Regions from separate parts of the Serratia sp. LTN-2 genome, predicted to be linked through region 3. Evidence: predicted binding sites of a transcription regulator. Region 3 holds the regulator's gene; each other region holds the start of a gene.

Region 1 (5,443 bases), on a different contig from region 3:
CTGCAGACTCTGACCGAAGAGGCCGTGCGCCTGTACGGCAGCAAGCTGACCAACGCCAAAGTGGTCGATGAGGTGGTGGAATTCATGCTGGGCCGCTTCCGCGCCTGGTATCAGGAAGAAGGCCACGCGGTCGATACCATTCAGGCGGTGCTGGCGCGCCGTCCGACCAAGCCGGCCGACTTCGACGCACGCGTCAAGGCGGTATCCCACTTCCGCACGCTGGACGAAGCGGCGGCGTTGGCTGCGGCCAACAAACGCGTCTCCAACATCCTGGCCAAATCTACCGAAACGCTGAACGACAGCGTGCGCGCCTCGGTGCTGAAGGACGCGGCGGAGATCCAGTTAGCGACCCACCTGGTGGTGCTGCGCGACAAGCTGCAGCCGTACTTCGCGGCGGGCAACTACCAGGAAGCGCTGGTGGAACTGGCTGCGCTGCGTGAGCCGGTGGATGCGTTCTTCGACAACGTGATGGTAATGGCGGACGATGCGGAAGTGCGCGTGAATCGTCTGACGCTGCTGAGCAAACTGCGTGAACTGTTCCTGCAGGTGGCGGATATCTCCGTACTGCAGTAAAACGGCTCTGTGCTGTGAAAAGGCGCCTGCGGGCGCCTTTTTTATGGCTGGCGTAACTGTTTGATACCGGCTGCGGTCAAGCGATAGCGTTGTAAACGGCTCTTGGGCTTATCCGGTAACGTCATTTCAATCCAACCGGCATTCAAGGCCGGTTGGAGATAGCGTTCGCGGAAAGATTTTCGATCCTGCAACTGTAGAACATTCTGGAGTGCTTCTCGCGACATCTCACCTTGCAGCGCCGCCAGCAAGTCATCGACTTGGGGGGTGACTTGGGGGGTGACTTGGGGGGTAATACTCAGCTCAAGCGCTTTTAGAATCATTTCCAGCATGAATTCAACGAAGGGTGAACAATCGGTTTTTTGGTTGCTGGCATTCAGCGCTTGGTAATATCCGGACTGGTTATCATGCACCAGGCTCTCAACCGGCACGTTGGCGAACAAAGGATCCCAGCGTGACAAAATCAGCGTTTGCCACAACCGTCCCATGCGGCCGTTTCCATCGGCAAACGGGTGGATGAATTCGAATTCATAGTGAAATACACAGCTGCCGATCAGCGGTGGCAGATCGGTTTGTTGCAGCCAGATGAGCAGTTGGCGGATCAGCAACGGTACGCGTTCCGCCGGGGGAGCCATATGGATCACGACGTTGCCGTTCATCACGCCGACGCCGCTCTGACGATAGCGGCCGGCATCAGGTAGCAAGCTGTTCATCAGCATCCCATGTGCGGCAAGCAGATCGCGTTCATTTTCGGGATGCCAATGATTCAGGTTGGTATAGCAATGGATGGCATTCATCGCTTCCTGAACGTCTCGCGGAGGGGCGATGACGCGTTTACCTGCGATGATAGCGGTGATCTGCTCTTCGCTCAGGGTATTGCCTTCGATCGCCAACGAACCTTGAATGGTACGGATCCGATTGATGCGCCTTAGCCGCAACGCATGCTCTTGTTCCGCTTGCATTGTCAAACGGGCCAACGCTGCCCCTACGTCTGTCGCCAGATGCAGAATGGAGGGGGTGATGGTCAACGGCGGTTGATAAGAGGACATGAGCAAGTTGGCCCGGCGATAAACGTTGGAAAAGTGTACCATGCGTACGTGGTACACGCAGTACGCCGTTTTTAACCAGACAATGTTCACCGCAAGCGGAATCGCGTATCGGAACGCCGCCAGTTGATCTATTCTTATAGGCGCACGGAGTGCGGAAAAAGGGGCGGAGTCCAATGAAAAAGCAGGTTTATAACAGGAGTTATGTCACATGGCGGTAGGGATCCAGAGCAGAGTTTTCGCGCGTTGGTTGGCACCGGTATTGGCATTGTTGGTGGTCATGCAATTGACCGCCTGCGGCGATAAAGAGCCGGAACAGCGCAAAGCATTCATTGATTACTTACAGAATACCGTGATGCGCAGCGGGGCGAACATCCCCACGCTGAGCGAAGACCAGAAACAGAAGTTCGGCAACTATGCCGGCGATTACGCGATTTTGGTCGGTTTTTCCCAGCAGTTGTCCAAATCGGTCGGCGCCAGCCTGACGCCGGCGCTGGACCAGATTAACCAGATCCGCACCGCGCAGGACTACCTGAACAAACGCGACGCGCTGCAGCAGTCGGTCGGAGCATTGAACCTGCTGGGCCAGCAGATCCAGTCCGCCAAATCGCAGGCGGATACCGCCCGTGCGGCGCTGAAGCAGCCCGACGATCTGAAGGCGGTGTACAACCAGGCCTATGACAAGATCGTCACCGCGCCGGCCAACGCCCTGATGCCGGCGATCCCGACCACCGCCAGCTTCGTGCAGGATCTGGTGCAGGTTGGCGATTTCCTGCAGAGCCAGGGCAATCAGGTCAGCTTTAACAACAACGGCGTGCAGTTCCGCACCGCGCAACAGGTGGCGCAATACAACACCATGATGTCGAATCTGGTGGCTAAACAGCAGAACCTGGTGAACGCGCAGAAAACCATTCAAAGCGTGACGCAATAACGCCCCCGCGCACGAGAGACAGGCCGGCATTGCCGGCCTGTTTTATTTCCCCCCTCAGCGTTTCCAATAACTTGCTGGCTTATTGCGCAGGCTTCTGTACTACACTTCAATTAATCCATTCATTAAGCAATGTAGTTTTCTTTCACTCATCACTTCGCTAGTTCCCGGCGGGATGAGTGCTCACAGGGAAGATCAAACAGCGCGTTGTTATCGGGCGCGGCGGCCAAAAATAAATTGTGATGTTTGTCACAATTTAAAAACAAAACACCAAGTTAAAAATGTGATGCGTATCACTTTATTGCGGGTTTTAAGGCGATTTCTTTCTCACTGTGCTTTTTTTACACGCCATAATTGTGATCAGTATCACTATAAGTGGTGGTTTGTTGGGGTGTTGTATGTGATTTGTATCACAAAAAATTCGTGAAGTTCGCGTGACAAAAACAGCGTGATAGAGTCCGTTTCGCATACAGCGGCAACACGGCTGGATCGTCACAACAATAATCACGCGCTCTATTGTCAGCGCGTAACAATAGGGGTGTGTTTTATGTTTTCACCAGACATCAAGGTTAAAGTGCAAAACTTTGGCCGCTTCCTGAGCAACATGGTGATGCCCAACATCGGCGCCTTTATCGCCTGGGGGATTATCACCGCACTGTTCATTCCAACCGGCTGGCTGCCGAATGAAACCTTAGCCAAGCTGGTCGGCCCGATGATCACCTACCTGCTGCCGTTGCTGATCGGCTACACCGGCGGGCGACTGGTAGGCGGCGATCGCGGCGGCGTAGTCGGCGCCATCACCACCATGGGCGTCATCGTCGGCGCCGACATGCCGATGTTCCTCGGCGCGATGATCGCCGGCCCGCTGGGCGGCTGGGCTATCAAGCACTTCGACCGCTGGGTGGACGGCAAGATCAAAAGCGGCTTTGAAATGCTGGTGAACAACTTCTCCGCCGGCATCATCGGCATGTTGCTGGCGATCCTGGCCTTCCTGGGCATCGGGCCGCTGGTGGAGGTGCTCTCCAAACTGCTGGCGGCGGGTGTGCACGTGATGGTGACGAACAACCTGCTGCCGTTGGCGTCCATCTTCGTTGAACCGGCGAAAATCCTGTTCCTGAACAACGCCATCAACCACGGCATCTTCTCGCCGCTGGGCATTCAGCAGGCCACGGAAGCCGGCAAGTCGGTGTTCTTCCTGATTGAAGCCAACCCAGGCCCGGGCATGGGCGTGCTGATGGCCTACATGTTCTTCGGCCGCGGCAGCGCCAAGCAATCCGCCGGCGGTGCAGCGATCATTCACTTCCTGGGCGGCATCCACGAAATCTACTTCCCGTACGTGCTGATGAACCCACGTCTGCTGCTGGCGGTGATCCTGGGCGGCATGACCGGCGTCTTTACCCTGACGATGCTGAACGGTGGCCTGGTGTCTCCGGCTTCCCCTGGGTCGATTCTGGCGGTGCTGGCGATGACCCCGAAAGGCGCCTATTTCGCCAACATTGCAGCGGTGTTCGCAGCCTTTGCCGTCTCCTTCGTGGTGTCCGCTTTCCTGCTGAAAACCTCCAAGGTGAAAGAGGATGACGATCTGGAAGCCGCGACCCGTCGCGTGCAAGAGATGAAATCGCAGTCCAAGGGCGGCGCGGCCGCGCCGTCGGCGGTCGATGGCGATCTGAGCACCGTGCGCAAAATCATCGTCGCCTGCGATGCGGGCATGGGCTCCAGCGCCATGGGCGCCGGGGTGCTGCGCAAGAAAGTGGCCGACGCCGGGCTGAAGAACATCTCGGTGACCAACAGCGCCATCAACAGTCTGCCGGACGATGTGGACCTGGTGATCACCCACCGCGATCTGACAGAACGCGCGATGCGCCATGCGCCGCAGGCCCAGCACATTTCACTGACCAACTTCCTCGACAGCAAGCTGTATGGCGATCTGGTCGAGCGTTTGCTGGCGGTGAATACCGCTGCCGCAGCGGCCCCGCAGAGCGGCGCGCACGCGGCTGCAGAGGCCGGCGAACAGGGGCTGTTCAAGCTAAGCGAGAGCAACGTGTTCCTCAACCTGCAGGCCAGCGACAAAGAGCAGGCGATCCGTTTCGCCGGCGAGCAGCTGGTGAAGGGCGGCTACGTTGAGCCGGAATACGTGCCGGCGATGCTGGAGCGCGAAAAGCTCACGTCCACCTACCTGGGCGAGTCGATCGCCGTGCCGCACGGCACCATCGAGGCTAAAGACCGGGTGCTGCGTACCGGCGTGGTGTTCTGCCAATACCCGCAGGGCGTGCGCTTCGGCGATGAAGAGGACGAAGTGGCGCGCCTGGTGATCGGCATTGCCGCGCGCAACAACGAACATATCCAGGTGATCACCAGCCTGACCAACGCGCTGGATGACGAGAGCGTGATCGAGCGGCTGGCGAATACCACCAGCGTCCAGGAAGTGCTGGACCTGCTCGGCGGCAAAAAAGCCGGATAACAGAATCATTTTAAAGGGTGCAGCTTGCTGCACCCTTCGACATTAAGAAGGTAGAGTTATGAAAGCATTACATTTTGGCGCAGGGAACATCGGCCGCGGTTTTATCGGCAAGCTGCTGGCGGACGCGGGCGTTGAGCTGACCTTCGCCGACGTCAATCAAACGGTGCTGGATCTGCTGAACAGCCGTAAAAGCTACCAGGTGCACGTGGTGGGCGAGCAAGAGCGCGTAGAGAGCGTCAACAACGTCAGCGCCGTCAACAGCGGCAGCGAAGCCGCGGTAGCGCTGATCGCCGAGGCGGATCTGGTGACCACCGCCGTGGGCCCGCAAATTCTCGCCAAAATCGCCGGCACGATCGCCAAAGGGTTGGTGTTGCGCCATCAGCAGGGCAATGCGCAGCCGCTGAACATCATCGCCTGTGAGAACATGGTGCGCGGCAC
Region 2 (5,443 bases), on a different contig from region 3:
TTTCACCTCTTCCTATTCGCTTTTGAGCAATCATATTAGTGAACTTCGCAAAGCTTTCACCAATTTAGGCGTAACAACAGAGATCATCATCACTATTCCCCGAATAGGATTTAAGCTTGAAGCGGACATTGCTCCCTGGAACCGGGATGAGGTATTGATGGCTGAAATGCCAACAGAGGATATACAGGCCTCTGGTTTAGAACATCCCATAACGGCCGACGTTGAGGAGATCGGCACCGTCTCGATCAAGTCAGTAAAGTGGAAACCCCCACGGTTGCGATTGAACATGAAAAATGTGTTACTGGTACTCTCGGCTTTATTGGCTGCCGGCAGTTTTCTCTACAATGATGTATTGAGTAACAATGGTGGCGCCAAACTTATTGATGTTTATAATAAATGTCATATCTACCAGATCGGTGATGCCAGCAATATTAATTTCAATAACATTATCACTCAAATAATTGCCAAAAAAATCGACTGTCTGAAAGATAAAACGGATATTTTCTATATCGAGTCGCAGCCCTCCAGCCGCCCACTCAACGTCAGGCTACTCAGCGCCTGCATTAAAGGAAACGGTGCCGGTTACAGATCCTGTACAAATTATATCTCAACGGATGGCGATTAACATGAAGCAAGTGATGAGTTTAATTTTCATTCTGTTGGCAATTTATTTCTGGAATAACGCCCCAACCTCCTTTGAATCAAAGGATCGCGCCTTTTACTGCGATGCGCAATACATCGCTAACACGCGCTTTGCCAATCAAGACGTTGGCACCAAAGTGAACAGCACCATCATCTTCCCTAAAAGTGACTACGGCGTGGTATTTTCGACAGGAACCCTGACCTTTAAGGGGGAAACGTTCACGGTTAACCGTGATGATTACTACACGACATTGCCCTCAGAAATCACTGGGATCAGCAAAGTCACCATCAGCAGCGAAAAAATAAAGTCGGGAGACAACGCTCCCAATGCGGTCTGGAATCAGGCGGTTCTGCCTGCTGCGGCCGGCATCACATACTATGCCGGGATCGTACGGCTGAATGAACATCTCATTCTGCTCAGGACGCTGACCAAACCGCTGATGGTCTGCATATCGCGTTAAGCCAGGCAAATCCGCTGCCGCTTAGCTTCGCTCTGCCGCACGGGAAGAATTGCAGAATAAAAAAAGGGCGGGATAATTCCCGCCCTGATGCGTTGCCGTGAGGGTTACACGATACCCTGGCTGCGCAGATAGTCTTCGTAGTTGCCGGTAAAGTCGATCACCTTGTTCGGGGTGATTTCCAGAATGCGCGTCGCCAGCGAGCTGACGAACTCACGGTCGTGGGAGACGAAGATCAGCGTGCCTTCGTACATCTCCAGCGCCATGTTCAGCGATTCGATGGATTCCATATCCAGGTGGTTGGTCGGTTCGTCCATCACCAGAATATTCGGGCGCTGCATCATCAGCTTGCCGAACAGCATGCGGCCCTTCTCGCCACCGGACAACACCTTCACTTTCTTCTTGATGTCGTCCTGGCTGAACAGCAGACGGCCCAGCACGCTGCGCACCGCCTGCTCGTCGTCTTTTTCCTGCTTCCACTGGCTCATCCAGTCGAACACGCTCAGGGTGTCGTCGAACTCGTATTCGTGATCCTGCGCGTAGTAACCGATACGGGCATTTTCCGACCACTTCACGGTGCCACTGTCCGGCTGCGCGTCGCCCACCAGCGTTTTCAGCAGGGTGGTTTTACCGATGCCGTTGGCGCCCAGCACCGCGACCTTCTCCCCCACTTCCACCATCAGGTTCAGCTTGTTGAACAGCGGACCTTCATCGAAGCCCTTGGTGAGCGCCTCCACTTCCAGCGCGTTACGGAACAGCTTCTTGTCCTGCTCGAAACGGATGAACGGGTTCTGACGGCTGGAGGCTTTCACCTCTTCCAGCTGGATCTTGTCGATCTGGCGGGCACGTGAGGTGGCCTGCTTGGATTTGGAGGCGTTGGCGCTGAAGCGGCTGACGAACGATTGCAGCTCATTGATCTGCGCCTTCTTCTTGGCGTTGTCCGCCAGCAGACGCTCACGCGCCTGAGTGGCGGCGGTCATGTATTCGTCGTAGTTGCCCGGATAAACGCGCAGTTCGCCGTAGTCCAGATCCGCCATGTGAGTGCAGACCATGTTCAGGAAGTGACGGTCGTGCGAAATGATGATCATGGTGCTGTTGCGCTCGTTGAGCACGTTTTCCAGCCAGCGAATGGTGTCGATGTCCAGGTTGTTGGTCGGTTCGTCGAGCAGCAGGATTTCCGGATCGGAGAACAGCGCCTGCGCCAGCAGCACGCGCAGTTTCCAGCCTGGCGCGATTTCGCTCATCGGACCGTAGTGTTGTTCCACCGGGATGCCGACGCCTAGCAGCAGTTCGCCGGCACGCGCTTCGGCGCTGTAGCCGTCCATTTCGCCGTAGGCCACTTCCAGATCGGCCACTTTATAGCCGTCTTCTTCGCTCATCTCCGCCAAGGCGTAGATGCGGTCGCGCTCTTCCTTCACCGCCCACAGTTCGGTGTGGCCCATGATCACGGTGTCCAGCACGCTGTACTGCTCGAAGGCGAACTGGTCCTGACGCAGTTTACCCAGGCGCTCGTTCGGATCGAGGAACACGTTGCCGCCGCTCGGTGCCAGATCGCCGCCGAGGATTTTCATAAAGGTGGACTTGCCGCAGCCGTTGGCGCCGATCAGGCCGTAACGGTTGCCGCCGCCGAATTTGACAGAGATGTTTTCAAACAGCGGCTTACTGCCGAACTGCATGGTGATGTTGTTAGTGCTTAACACAGCGCTCGCTCTTTATACATAGGGAATGTGATTTGGCGCGCATTATGCCACAACGGGGTGCAGAGATCGCGGGAAGTTTCGGTGACATTTTGAGCGGTTGCGGGCACATCCGCCCGCAGGCGGTTTAGCGGAAAATACCCAAGCGAAACGCCCCAACGAGCGCACCGCCTGATTAGCAAGAATATTTGTGAGTGGCATGGCCGCTCAACGCAGCTGCTGCTCCAGCCACGCGCGCATATCCGCCACCACCCGCGTCATCTCGCTGTCGCCGTTCTCGCGCCGCATCACATGGTCCAATGCCGAATAATTCCGGTAGGTGATATTCGTTTTGCCTGCGGCCCGCAGCTCGGCGATCATTTTCCCGACCGCCCCCGGCGAAACGGCGCGATCCCGCTCGCCCTGAACGATCAGCACCGGCGTCTTGATGCTGCGCAGGGTGGCGAGCTGATCGATGCTCAGCATGCCATGCCACCAGCCATAGCCATGATCGCTGGCGTTCAGTGGGAACGGCGGCGCCGCCAGCACCTGCTGTAAAAATGCGTTCAGCCCGGCTTTCTCTTCCGCCGGCGCGCCGGCGGCGCTGTGGCGCACGTCGTCGATGAACCATCGTCCGCCGCCGCTGAACGCCAGGGTGGCGTCAATCCGGCCCGAGGAGGCCGTCACCAGATTGGCGATCACCGCCCCTTCGCTGCCCCCCAGCACCGCAACCTGTCGATAGCCGTTTTGCTTAATCACCGTCTGCAGCACCTGGGTGACATCGCTCACCCGCTGCTGCGGCGTGTCGCGCTGCACGAAAGCGTCCGGACAATCCCACCGCGGCACGTCTTCGCTGTACGGCAACCGGTCGTCGATGCCGTATTTCTCCACCGTCAGCAGGTCTGCGGCCGGTAACACCTGCCGCATTGGCGCGACCAGACGAATATGCCGCACGCTGTTGCAATCCGAGCCTTGCAGGATCACCAGCAGCGCCGGCGACGTCTCCCCAGGCACGGCGGCATCCAGATAGTAACGAATGCTCGATTTGTCTTCCCGCGGCAGCGTCAGCGCCGCAGATTGCGCTATCGCCAGCCCGCTCCACAGCGCCAATACGCTCAGCATGCCTGTCGCCACTCTCATCACGTGCTCCTCTTCCCTGTTGCGTTCGGTTAATTCGTCTTTTCTGGTCTACGCTTCATGCCAACCACTCTGCTGACAGGGAAGCCCTACCATGCCACACCTCTATAACACCGCGCTGTTGATCGGCGCTGCGCTGAGCGCCATCGCCGCCCTGCTGCATATTTGGGTGATCGCCGCCGGGCCGCGCGGCTATCGGCTATGCGGCGCCGGCGATCGCTTCATTAAGGCGGCGGAAGCGGGTAAAAAGTTCCCGGCCGTCGTCACCGCCGGTATCGCGCTGGTGCTGTTTATTTGGGCGCTGTATGCGCTATCTGGCGCGGGCCTGATCGCGCCGCTGCCGCTGCTGCGGCCCGCGCTGTTTATCATCACCTTTATCTACCTGCTGCGCGGCGTCGCCGGCCCCTTCGCCCTGCGCGATACCGGCCGCAGCCGACGCTTCATCGTCGTCAGCTCGCTGATTTGCCTCGGTTTCGGGCTGGTGCATCTGCTCGGGATGACGCAGCGCTGGAGTGCGTTGGCGTAACGCCCTGTTGCTGCAATACGGCGATAAACGCCTGCGCGGCGGCGCTGCGGTAAGCGCCTTTGCGCTGCAGCAACACCGCCTGCCGGGCCGGCATGGCGTTGGCCAGCACCACCTTTTTCAACTGCCGGTTCTCGCGCGCAATGGCGGCCGGCAGCAGCGTGGCGAGCTGCCCGCGCCGCACGATCTCAAGGATGGCGCCCAGCGCATTGGCCTCCACCGCCACCTGCGGCCGAAAACCGAGCTGCGTGCAATAGCGATCGATAAACTGCCGCGTGGCGAAGTCACCGCTCAGCAAGGCCAGCGGCAGATGTTGCCACTCCGCCAGCGCCAGCGGCCGACGCCGCGCCGCCAGGGGATGATCGGCGCCGACCATCAGCTCCAGCGTCTCGCTGAACAACGGCGTGGCTTCCACCTCCACCGACTGCGCCATCTCAAAAGCGATGCCCAGATCCAGTCGATCCTGCGCCAGCAACGTTTCGATCCGCTCTTGCGCCATTTCCTCAATGCTCAACGTGACTCCCGGATAGCGACGGTAGAACGCATCGATCGCCGGCCCCACCAGATAGGCGGTGAACGTCGGGGTCATCGCCAGCCGCAAATGGCCCCGCTCCAGCGTCGCTACGTCATGGATCGCCCGCGCGCCGGCGTCCAAATCCTGCAGCGCCAGCCGAGCATAGCGCATCCAGGCCTCCCCGGCATCGGTCAGCTGCACCCTTCTGCCGCTGCGATCGAACAGCGGCGCCCCCAGCGCCTCCTCCAGCTGCTTGATCTGCTGCGACAGCGTCGGTTGCGAGACGTGCAGCGCTTCAGCGGCGCGGGTGAAATTGCCCTGTTCGGCAACGGCCAGAAAATATCGAATGTGTCGCAGCAGCATAGCGCCCCAGCTATTAGCAATACCTATAGATATCATTATAAATGGGTCTTAGACCCTATAGCCAGAAGCGTTCATCATGCCGTCATCGCATAACGACACCCCAGGGAGAAAAAGATGAAAGAGGTGATTG
Region 3 (5,443 bases):
TGTTCGACGATGAACTGGCTGTGCGTGACCCACAGCCGCATGTCCGCCAGATAGTTCGACGCGAACCCCGGCTCCTGCATCGCCTGATTGAGCGAGGTGAACAGCGCGTTGTGCGCCTGGTTGACCTGCATGCGGGTATAGGCCAATGCGGTGGCGTCCGGTTCCGGTTGCTTCAGCATCAGTCGCAGCGCGGCCTGATCGTTCTCCAGTGCCTGATGGGCATTCTTGCGCAGCAGCCCGCTTTGCCACTGCGGCCACAGCCAAATGGTGCCGCCGAACGCCAGCACGCAGCCTATCAGCGTATCGATCAGACGCGGCACCAGAAAATGCGAGCCGTTCAGCGCCAGCAGCTGCAGGGTGTAAACCGCCGTGACCGTAAAGCCAATCACCGACAGCCCGTAATTCTTGCGCGAAACCAGGTAGGCCAGCAGCGTGATCACCAGCATGATGCTCAGCGTTTCTCCTTCCGGCAGCTGCAGCTGCAACAGCCCGGCCGCCAGCAATAGCCCGGCAATCGTGCCCAGCGCACGGTGCTGAATACGCACCCGGGTGGCGTTATAGCCGTTTTGACTCACCAGCATGATGGTGAGCAGGATCCAGTAAGGCTTCGGCAGGTTGAAAACCGCACCCAGGCTGCTGCCGACCGCCAGCGTCACCCCCAGCCGCGCGGCGTTGCGCAGGGCGGTGGATTTGAACGACAGGTAGCTGGCCAGCGCCGGCCAAAACGGCAGGCGGTGCTGGCCGGGCATCAGGTCGCGGCGGTACAGCGGATGCTGGGTGCGCAGCAGGCGAGCGATGCGGCTGAAGTGGTAATAACAAAACTGGCCGACCGGGTTATCGGGATGCTGCGCCGCCATTTTTTCCAGCGCCGCCAGTTCGTGGCTCATGGAGAAGCGCTTCGAATGTTGATGGTAGAGAATATCGTGCGCCACCACGCGCAGCCGGCCGGCGATCACCTGAGCGTTGCGGCGAATGATCGCTTCGGCCTGGCTCTGCTCCACCAGTTTTTGCACCTCCTCCGGCAGATGCAGGCTGACGGTGATGTGCTCCTGCAGATCCATCGCCACCTGAAAGGCGCGCTGCAGGCGCTTTTGTTCGAGGTTGTTGGCGTGCGGCAGGAAATTGAGCTGTTGGTATAAAAGGCTGATCAGATCCATCACCTTTTGCTGGCGCACCAGCAGCGGCGGCAGCGCGGTTTGCGGGTCGGTGTGTTGGGTCAGCAGCGAATACTTGGCTTCGAAGTAGTCCGCCAGTTCCAGATAAAGCTGGCTCAACGTCTCGCGCATCGGCTGCTCTTTCCACAGTTTGAACCAGAACCAGGTGAATAAGCCGTACCAGGCGGTGCCGATCGCGTACAGCAGCGGCGCCTGCCAGATTGGTACCGTGCCAGCCATGCTGAGAGCGAAGATGGCGGCCACCAGCGCCGCCGGCAACAGCCGGGCGTGCAGCGGGCTGATTTCGCCAGTGACGCCGAGCAACAGCGCCAGACCCAGCATCAGTGCCGGCAGCGGCAGATGCCACAGCAGGGCCTGTTGCAGCAGCAGGCTGCTGAGGGCGAACAGCGCACCGCCGACGATCAGCCGTTTAAAGAAGCGCTTATGCGGCGTGTCGAGACCGGCGATATTGCAGCAGGCGGGCACCAGAGAGAACATCAGGCCGAGCTGCAGTTGGCCGATCAGCAGGCCGAACAGCACCGGCAAGCACAACACCAGCGTTTGTCGCAGTGCGTAATTGACTTCCGGGTGGTAGATCAGACGACGCCACATGGCAGCGAGCAGATAAAAAACGGCGCAGATTGCGCCGTTTTTTCAGGGATTAACGGGTGCCGTAGACGACAATGGTTTTGCCGTGGGCGGAAATCAGATTTTGGTCTTCCAGCATTTTCAGAATACGGCCAACGGTTTCGCGCGAGCAGCCGACGATCTGGCCGATTTCCTGACGGGTGATTTTGATCTGCATGCCGTCCGGGTGAGTCATGGCGTCGGGTTGCTTCGCCAGATTCAGCAAGGTTTGCGCGATGCGGCCGGTAACGTCCAGGAAGGCGAGGTTGCCCACTTTTTCGGAAGTGACCTGCAGGCGGCTCGCCATTTGGGCGGACAGACGCATCAGGATGTCCGGGTTCACCTGGATCAGCTGGCGGAATTTCTTGTAGGAAATTTCGGCCACTTCACAGGCGGTTTTCGCGCGAACCCAGGCGCTGCGCTCCTGGCCCTCTTCGAACAATCCGAGCTCGCCGATGAAATCCCCCTGGTTGAGGTAGGACAAGATCATCTCTTTACCTTCTTCATCCTTGATCAGCACCGCGACGGAGCCTTTCACGATGTAGTAAAGCGTTTCGGCCTTTTCACCTTGGTGAATCAGCGTACTCTTCGATGGATATTTGTGGATATGGCAATGAGACAGGAACCATTCGAGAGTAGGGTCTGTTTGCGGTTTGCCGAGAACCATTCGCTGTTATCCTCTGTTGTTATCGCTGCCTTGTGTCACAGGGGTCAGAGTTCCCTGTAAAACCCGCCTGTAGCCGCTGTTATGAGCGAGGGCTACCGGCAAGTTTTGAGGCGTGTCATAAAAATACGCTGTCGCTCTAGCATATTAACTTGCCGTAAGCGCTGCAAGCTACATTCTGTTAACATACCGGTAAAGGAGCCTTTCTCTGGGCGTTTCCCTGAAATGCAGTGTCCCGGAAAGATTTATTGCGGCTCTGTTTGTAGCACAGAGTAAGGCGGGTGTCTCGTGTTGTCTCGCTTCAGCATGATTAGCATCAGGTTACGTTGCCTGTTTCTATGCGAAAGCGTACTCTGATTTTAAGAAATCAACCGGAGTGACCAGAATGCAGGCAAGAGTTAAATGGGTGGAAGGGTTAACGTTTTTGGGTGAATCGGCCTCCGGCCATCAGGTACTGATGGACGGCAACGCCGGCGATAAAGCGCCCAGCCCGATGGAGATGGTGCTGATGTCGGTAGGCGGCTGCAGCGCGATCGACGTGGTGTCCATCCTGCAAAAAGGGCGCAATGACGTGCGCGATTGCGAGGTGAAGCTGACCTCCGAGCGCCGCGAAGAAGCCCCGCGGCTGTTCACCCATATCAACCTGCACTTCATCGTCACCGGTCAGGATCTGACCGACAAGATCGTAGAGCGAGCGGTGAACCTGTCGGCGGAGAAATACTGCTCGGTGGCGCTGATGCTCAACAAAGCCGCTACGGTGACCCACAGCTTCGAGATCCGCCAGCCGGCGTAATCGAGACGGAGCGCGGCCAGCCGCCGCGCTCAATGCGCTTATTCGATCTTCTTGCCTTCCAGCAGCCGCTGCACCAGCGGCGCCATGATCAGCTCCATCGCCAACCCCATCTTGCCGCCCGGCACCACCAGCGTATTGATGTGCGAAATAAACGATCCTTGCAGCATCGCCAGCAAATAGGGGAAGTCTATCTGATCCAGCCCGCGGAAGTGGATCACCACGAAGCTTTCATCCAGTGACGGAATGGCCTTGGCGGCGAACGGGTTGGAGGTGTCCACCGTCGGCACGCGCTGGAAGTTGATGTGGGTGCGCGAGAACTGCGGCGTGATGTAGTTGATGTAGTCTTCCATCGAACGCACCACCGAATCCATTACCGCTTCGCGGGAGTGGCCGCGCTCGCCGGTATCGCGGATCAGCTTCTGGATCCATTCCAGGTTGACGATCGGCACCACGCCGACCAGCAGATCGACATGTTTGGCCACGTCATGGTGCTCGGTGACCACGCCGCCGTGCAGCCCCTCGTAGAACAGCACGTCGGTCGGCGCCGGCAGCGGCTCCCACGGGGTGAAGGTGCCCGGCACCTGATTGTATGGCACCGCTTCGTCGTAGGTGTGCAGGTACTTGCGCGAACGGCCGGTGCCGTTCTTGCCGTAGTCGATAAAGCTTTGCTGCAGCAGGCCGAAGTCGTTGGCCTCGGGGCCGAAATAGCTGATGTGTCTGCCCAGATCGCGCGCCTTGCGGATCGCCGCGTCCATCTCCGGCCGGGTATAGCGGTGGAAACTGTCGCCCTCCAGCTCGGCGGCGCGAATGTTGAGCTGCTGGAAGATTTTGCGGAACGCCACGCTGGTGGTGGTGGTGCCGGCGCCGCTGGAACCGGTCACCGCGATAACGGGATGTTTGGCAGACATGGTGGTTGTCACTCCGTGTTGAATGCGCCGGCGTCAGGGGATTATTGTGGCTCTTGTTGACGCTCTCTATGTCAGGAAAAAATGGTGCGCGCTGGTTTGCAATGCCCCATTGTTACCTGATTTTTTCCGTCAGTCATAGAACCGAGCGCCACTAAATTTCTTCCTGCCCGGCGCGGAACTGGCCGCGCGGCATGATGTTGACGCTCTCGTGCAGTTCCGACCACACCAGCACCACGTCGCCGTTTTTCAGCTGGCGGCGCACGTCCTCCACCTTCTGCTCCAGCGAGCGCTCGTGCTCGCCATAATCGGTGCCTTCGCGCAGTACAAAGGATTCGATCAGGCTATTCAGGGTATCGGTTGTCAGCTCTTGCCAGGGAATGATCACGTCGGGATGTCCAGATAAGGGGAAAGCCAGGCCGGAATGCGATGCTCCAGCCACATGTGCGGTTTTTTCAGCGTGCCGCCGACGAAGCCGACGTGGCCGCCGTACTCGGTCAACTGGTATTCGATATTGCGCGGCAGGCCGGCGACGTCGGGGATCACCTCATGGGTCATGAAGGGATCGTCCTTCGCATGGATGATCAGCAGCGGCGTCTGGACAGCCGGCAACAGCGGCAGGGCGCTGCAGCGGCGATAATAGTCGATAGCGTCGCTGAAGCCGTGAATGCGCGAGGTGATGGCGTCGTCGAATTCGCGGATGCGCCGCAGGCCGTTAAGCTGTGACAGCTTGAGCGGCAGGGTGTCCGGGTAGTGCAACAACTTACGGGTGGCGTTTTGTTTCAACTGCCCCAGCAGGTAGCGCTGATAAACGCGAGAGAAGCCTTGCTCCATGCGATAGGCGCAGGGCTCCAGCATCAGCGGTGCCGAGACCACCACCGCCGCCTGCAGCAGGCTGTCGGCGCCTTGCTGCGCCAGATAGCAGGCCAGCATGTTGCCGCCGAGCGAAACGCCTACCGCCGCGGTCGGCACCTCGCCGTAGCTGTCGCGCAGCCAGCGCAGGAAGAAGCGCGCGTCTTCGGTTTCACCGGAGTGGTAGATGCGCTGCTTGCGGTTGGGCACGCCGCTGCAGCCGCGAAAGTGCATCACCACGCCGAGCCAGCTGCGCTCGCGCCAGGCGTTGAGCAGGCCGTGCGCGTAGGGGCTGTAGAAGCTGCCTTCCAGGCCATGAAACAGCACTGCGCGCGGTTTGTCGCGCGCCTGCGCCGGATCCTCGCTCCAGGCGAGATCGACGAAATCGCCGTCGGGCAATTCCAGCCGTTGCCAATGCGGTTTCAATAACACGCGGCGGCGCACCAGC
Region 4 (5,443 bases), on a different contig from region 3:
GCCCCAGATGGTCGGCCATCAGTCCGCCCAGCAGCGGCCCGGCGATCACGCCGGAGATCTGCCCGGTAGAGAGCGTGCCCAGCGCCCAGCCGCTTTTATCGCGCGGCGCCTGCGAGGCGACCAACGCCATGGCGTTGGGAATATAGCCGGACGTCAGCCCCATCAGGGCGCGCAGCGCGAACAGCTGCCAGACGTTGGTGGCCAGCCCCTGCAGGGCGATGACGATCGCCATGCCCAGCGAGGCTCGCAGCAGCATCAGCTTGCGGCCTTTGCGGTCGGCGAGGCTGCCCCACAGCGGCGACACCACCGCCGAGACCAAAAAGGTGCCGCTGAACACCAGCCCGGACCACAGGCTGAGGGATTGATGATCGCTGACGCCGAGCTGTTCGACGTACAGCGGCAGAAAAGGGAGGATTTGGCTCATCGCTAGCCCGGTGAAGAAACACCCGAGCCAGACCGAGATCAGATTGACTTTCCACGCTTCCATCGGCTTATCGTACCACGTTGAATAAGGAGGGATTTATTAAGCAAAATAATAATAACACTGCGAACTAGTCGGCGAGGGGCAAATGCGTGAGCAAACGTAACTCTGCCGGCTGCAGTGTCTTTTTTGCTATATATTAATAGCTATATTATCATAGGTAACTAGATTAAGCCAGAGCGGCGCGGTAGCCAGGAAGGGCACCGCGCGATCCGGCGGTGTGAAGGTAGGGATAAACTGAACGCTATGATTGATGCCAATGAAAAAAGATCATCCTGAAGACGTGACGCTGTTGCGCACGCAGTTAATGTCGCTGGTGCGCCGTTTGCGGCGCGAGTCGCGCAGCGACGAAAAATCCTGGGCCCAGCTGATGCTGCTGGGAGCTATCGATCGCCATGGCGGCGAGGCGACGCCGTCGCTGCTGGCGGAGTCGGAGCGTATGCGTTCCTCTAACCTGGCGGCCGCACTGCGGGAGCTGGAGGCCGACGGGCTGCTGGTGCGCACGCCGGATGCCGAAGACAAACGCCGGGTGCGGGTGCGCTTGACCCCTGCCGGGCTGGGCCTGCTGCAGCAAAGCCGCACCCGGCGCGAGGCGTGGTTGCTGGCGGCGATGGAAAGCTGTTTAACGGAGCAAGAACAGGCGCAGCTGATCGAAGCGGGGGCGTTGATGGCGCGGCTGGCGGCGGCGCCGCCAACGGACGCGGAATAATCGCCGGGCCGCCCGTGCGGCGAGGTTATGGCATCGGCCAATCGACCGGCATGGTGCTGACCACGTCTACGTAGCGATCCCAGGCCGACGACCAGAATTGGGTGAAGGCTTCCAGCGTGAGATGGGTGCCCATCAGCCCCATCACGAACCAGCAGGCGGTAAACAGGCCCAGGCTGCTGAACATGAACGCCATGCCATTGCGGCTGGTTTTACGGCAAACGACGTTTAACTGGCTGGCGAAGAACATCATCACGGCGCTCAGCAACTCCCAGCGCATCATGATTAAACCGGTGGCAATGGTACTCATCGAACTCGATCCTATGTAACAAAAGCCGCATCCGGCAGGGCGCCGACAGGGAGATGCGGAGGGGAATAACGGGAATAATGTGATTTGGGTCACATTGTAGCATTGGGGTGAACGGCGGCTCAATGGGGAGCGCGGTGAAAAAATCGCCGCCGGTAACATTCCAATATGCTGAAACAGTTATGCCATTTCATTAGCAACCTTTTCATGGGGCGGCGCGCCCGATAACGCTATGCTTGCCGGCTTTTCAGTTCCCTGATTTTGCGGGGAAATGTGACGCAAAAGGTACCGGCACCGCATGGCCCTGTTAAAAGAAAAAATTCGCGACCACTCTGCGGAAGAGAGGCTGTTCATCCGCCGGGCGGCCGTGGCGCTGGCGCTGGTCGTCGTCTGTTTCGGCGCGCTGATCGTCAACCTCTACCGGCTGCAAATTCGCCAGCACGGCTTTTATCAGACGCGCTCCAATCAAAATGACATCAAGATGCTGCCGATCGCGCCCAGCCGCGGGCTGATCTTCGATCGCAACGGCATTCCGCTGGTGCGAAACGTGACACTGTATCGTATCGAAGTCACGCCCAGCAAAGTCGCCGACATGGCGGCGCTGTTGCGGGCGTTGACGCCGGTCGTCGATCTGACGCCGGAAGACATCAGTGCGTTTCGCGACGATATGCACCACAACAGCCGCTACAAACCGGTCACGCTGAAGGCGGGGCTGAACGACACCGAGGTGGCGCGCTTCGCCGTTAACCAATACCGTTTCGACGGGGTGACTATCGATACCTATCAGCAGCGTGAGTATCCTTATGGCGCCCAGCTGGCGCACGTGCTGGGCTATGTGTCGAAGATCAACGACAGCGATCTCAAGCGCCTGGACAAGGCCGGCCTGAGCGAGAACTACGCCGCCGACCGCAATATCGGCAAACAGGGCATCGAAGCCTATTACGAGTCCGAACTGCACGGCACCACAGGTTATCAGGAGGTGGAGGTGGATAACCACGGGCGCGTGATCCGCTTGCTGAAGGAGCAGCCGCCGCAGGCCGGCAAAAACATCTATCTGACGCTGGATCTGCCGCTGCAGCAGTACATCGAATCGGTGCTGAAGGGGCAACGCGCCGCGGTGGTGGTGGAAGACCCGCGCGACGGCGGTATCCTGGCGATGGTCTCCAGCCCCAGTTACGATCCCAACCCCTTCGTCAAAGGTATCGGCTACCAGGCCTATAAAGCGCTGCTGCACAACCCGGATTTGCCGCTGATCAACCGCGTCACCCAGGGGTTGTATCCGCCGGCTTCCACGGTGAAGCCCTACATGGCCGTTTCGGCGCTGTTCGCCGGGGTGATCACACCCACCACCACCTTTTTCGGCGCGCCGACCTGGACGCTGCCCGGCACCGAACGCCGCTACCGCGACTGGCTGAAAACCGGCCACGGCATGCTCAACGTGACCAAAGCGATCGAGGAGTCCGCCGACACCTTCTTTTATCAGGTGGCCTATGAGATGGGCATCGATCGCATTCACCACTGGCTGAGCCAGTTCGGTTACGGCCAGTCGACCGGTATCGATCTGAACGAAGAGTACCGCGGCGTGCTGCCGAGCCGCGACTGGAAGCTGAAGGTGCACAAAAAGGGCTGGTATCAGGGGGATACGGTCTCGGTGGGCATCGGCCAGGGGTATTGGGTGGCGACGCCGATCCAGATGGTGAAAGCGCTGACCACGCTGCTCAACAACGGCCAGGTGAAAACGCCGCATCTGCTGTATTCGCTGCAGCAGGGCAACCGCGTGACGCGCTACCTGCCGCCGGCGCAAGCGGCGCAGATTGGCGATCCCAACTCGCCTTACTGGGGCATCGTGCGCAACGGCATGTACGGCATGGCCAACCTGCCGAACGGCACCGGTTACAAGCTGTTCCATACCGCGCCTTACCAGATCGCCGCCAAATCCGGCACCTCGCAGGTGTTCAGCCTGAAGCAAAACCAAACCTACAACGCCAAAATGATCCCGGTGCGGCTGCGCGATCACATCTTCTATACGTTGTTCGCCCCGTATAAAAACCCGCGGGTGGCAATGGCGCTGATCCTGGAAAACGGCGGCGGCGACGGCGTGGTGGCGGGGCCGACCGCGCGCGCGATCCTCGACCACATTTTCGACCCGGCCAACGCGCCGCAGTCCGGCGACCCGGCGCAAAGTAAACCGCAGTTAAACGACAGTGCGGATGTGCAACGGTGATGCGGTTTGTTTTTACTTTCTTACAAACTGCAATCTCCTGACCATTTCCGGCAATGTAGACTGAAATAACACCATAAACCGAATAAAAACGCAGGGTTAACACAACAGTGGCGCCATCGACCAAAAAGAGCGGTAAAACCTATTCCACAGTTCGTTTCGGCTGGATTTGCGCCGGCATGCTGGTCTGTTTTTTTCTGTTGGCGTTCCGGGTCGGCTATCTGCAGCTGTTGGAACACCAGCAGTTGGCGGACCAGGCTGACCAGCGTTCGATCCGCACCCAGGTGGTGCCGACCAACCGCGCCATGATCACCGATCGCAACGATGAGGCGCTGGCGGTCAGCGTGTCGTCCAAAGACATCGTGCTGGATCCGAAACACATTCTCGATACCCAGACCGACACTAGCAACGAGCGCTGGCAGAGCATGGCCAACGTGCTGAAGATCCCGCTGGCGGACATCCAGCACCTGATCCAGAGCAACGCGCGCAAGCGCTTCGTTTACCTGGCGCGCAAGGTGGAGGACGATAACGCTGCCTACATCAGTAAGCTGCACCTGACCGGCGTCAGCACCGAGCAGGATTTCAGCCGCTTTTATCCGATGGGCCAGGACGCCGCCGGGCTGATCGGCATCGTTGGCCAGGACAATCAGGGGCTGGAGGGCATCGAGCTGGGCTTCAACCCGCTGCTGCAGGGTAAAAACGGCCTGCGGGTCTACCAGAAGGACGGCAGCGGTGCGGTGATCGGCGTGCTTAAAAGCGTGGATCCGGTGCCGCCGCCGAATGTGACGCTCAGCATCGACAAATTTATCCAGTACGTGCTCTATGCGCAGATCCGCGACGGCGTGGTGGCTAACCAGGCCGACTCCGGCTGTGCGGTGCTGGTCAAGATCGACACCGGCGAGATCCTCGGCATGGCCAGCTACCCGTCGTTCAACCCGAACAACTATGGCAGCACCCCGGCGAAGGATATTCGCAACGTGTGCAGCAGCGACAGCTTCGAGCCGGGCTCGACTGTGAAACCGGTGGTGGTGATGGTTGGGCTGGAGCATAAGCTGATCCGGCCGGATACCGTGCTGGACACTACGCCGTATCGGGTGAACGGTCACCTGATCAAAGACGTCGGCCACTGGTCGAAGTTGACCATCACCGGCGTGCTGCAAAAATCGAGCGACATCGCGGTATCGCACATTGCGTTGGCGTTGCCCGCCACGGTGCTGCCGGCGGTCTACCGCAGCTTTGGCCTGGGGCGACCGACCGAGCTCGGCATCGGCAACGAGAGCAGCGGCTACCTGCCGCAGCATCGCGAACGCTGGGCGGATATCGAACGCGCCACCTTCTCCTTCGGCTATGGCCTGCGCGTGACGCCGCTGCAGATGGCGCGCGAGTATGCCGCTATCGGCGCCTTCGGCGTTTATCGGCCGCTGTCGATCACCAAGGTGACGCCGCCGGTGATGGGGCAACGTATTCTGCCGGCCGATACGGTGAAAACCGTGGTGCATATGATGGAGAGCGACGCCTTGCCGGGCGGCAGCGGGGTGAACGCCGCGGTGCCGGGTTATCGGCTGGCGATCAAAACCGGCACCGCCGAGAAAATGGGCCCGAGCGGTAAATACGACGGCGGGTATATCAACTATACCGCCGGCGTGGCGCCGGCCAGCGATCCGCAGGTGGCGCTGGTGGTGATGGTCAACAACCCGAAAGCCGGCAAACACTTCGGCGGTTCGGTGG

The links. Region 3 encodes CRP, which controls carbon source genes, mostly activating them, when cyclic AMP is high. Its sites were predicted from a motif close to ATGTGANNNNNNTCACAT; they were not measured.
Region 1: the regulator CRP is predicted to act here: its motif matches at 2,826-2,843, upstream of AC6BYQ_RS13890 (PTS mannitol transporter subunit IICBA).
Region 2: the regulator CRP is predicted to act here: its motif matches at 2,826-2,843, upstream of AC6BYQ_RS05375 (ABC-F family ATPase).
Region 4: the regulator CRP is predicted to act here: its motif matches at 1,575-1,592, upstream of AC6BYQ_RS00215 (YjcB family protein).

What each region holds. Positions count from the first base shown of each region.
Region 1 covers NZ_JCAXDO010000006.1:80,301-85,743, forward strand. The annotation lists gene glyS (glycine--tRNA ligase subunit beta) at 1-573, shown strand, start outside; gene AC6BYQ_RS13880 (Fic family protein) at 615-1,676, opposite strand; gene AC6BYQ_RS13885 (DUF3053 domain-containing protein) at 1,828-2,547, shown strand; gene AC6BYQ_RS13890 (PTS mannitol transporter subunit IICBA) at 3,092-5,005, shown strand; gene AC6BYQ_RS13895 (mannitol-1-phosphate 5-dehydrogenase) at 5,064-5,443, shown strand, end outside.
Region 2 covers NZ_JCAXDO010000002.1:351,152-356,594, forward strand. The annotation lists gene AC6BYQ_RS05365 (winged helix-turn-helix domain-containing protein) at 1-625, shown strand, start outside; gene AC6BYQ_RS05370 (FidL-like protein) at 627-1,103, shown strand; gene AC6BYQ_RS05375 (ABC-F family ATPase) at 1,208-2,800, opposite strand; gene AC6BYQ_RS05380 (alpha/beta hydrolase family protein) at 3,005-3,916, opposite strand; gene AC6BYQ_RS05385 (hypothetical protein) at 4,008-4,439, shown strand; gene cynR (transcriptional regulator CynR) at 4,363-5,313, opposite strand; gene AC6BYQ_RS05395 (carbonic anhydrase) at 5,428-5,443, shown strand, end outside.
Region 3 covers NZ_JCAXDO010000010.1:194,547-199,989, forward strand. The annotation lists gene AC6BYQ_RS19015 (YccS/YhfK family putative transporter) at 1-1,766, opposite strand, end outside; gene crp (cAMP-activated global transcriptional regulator CRP) at 1,816-2,448, opposite strand; gene AC6BYQ_RS19025 (OsmC family protein) at 2,831-3,238, shown strand; gene AC6BYQ_RS19030 (phosphoribulokinase) at 3,277-4,146, opposite strand; gene AC6BYQ_RS19035 (YheU family protein) at 4,298-4,531, opposite strand; gene AC6BYQ_RS19040 (hydrolase) at 4,528-5,443, opposite strand, start outside.
Region 4 covers NZ_JCAXDO010000001.1:37,536-42,978, forward strand. The annotation lists gene AC6BYQ_RS00205 (multidrug efflux MFS transporter) at 1-487, opposite strand, end outside; gene AC6BYQ_RS00210 (MarR family winged helix-turn-helix transcriptional regulator) at 741-1,190, shown strand; gene AC6BYQ_RS00215 (YjcB family protein) at 1,216-1,497, opposite strand; gene mrdA (penicillin-binding protein 2) at 1,793-3,718, shown strand; gene AC6BYQ_RS00225 (penicillin-binding transpeptidase domain-containing protein) at 3,826-5,443, shown strand, end outside.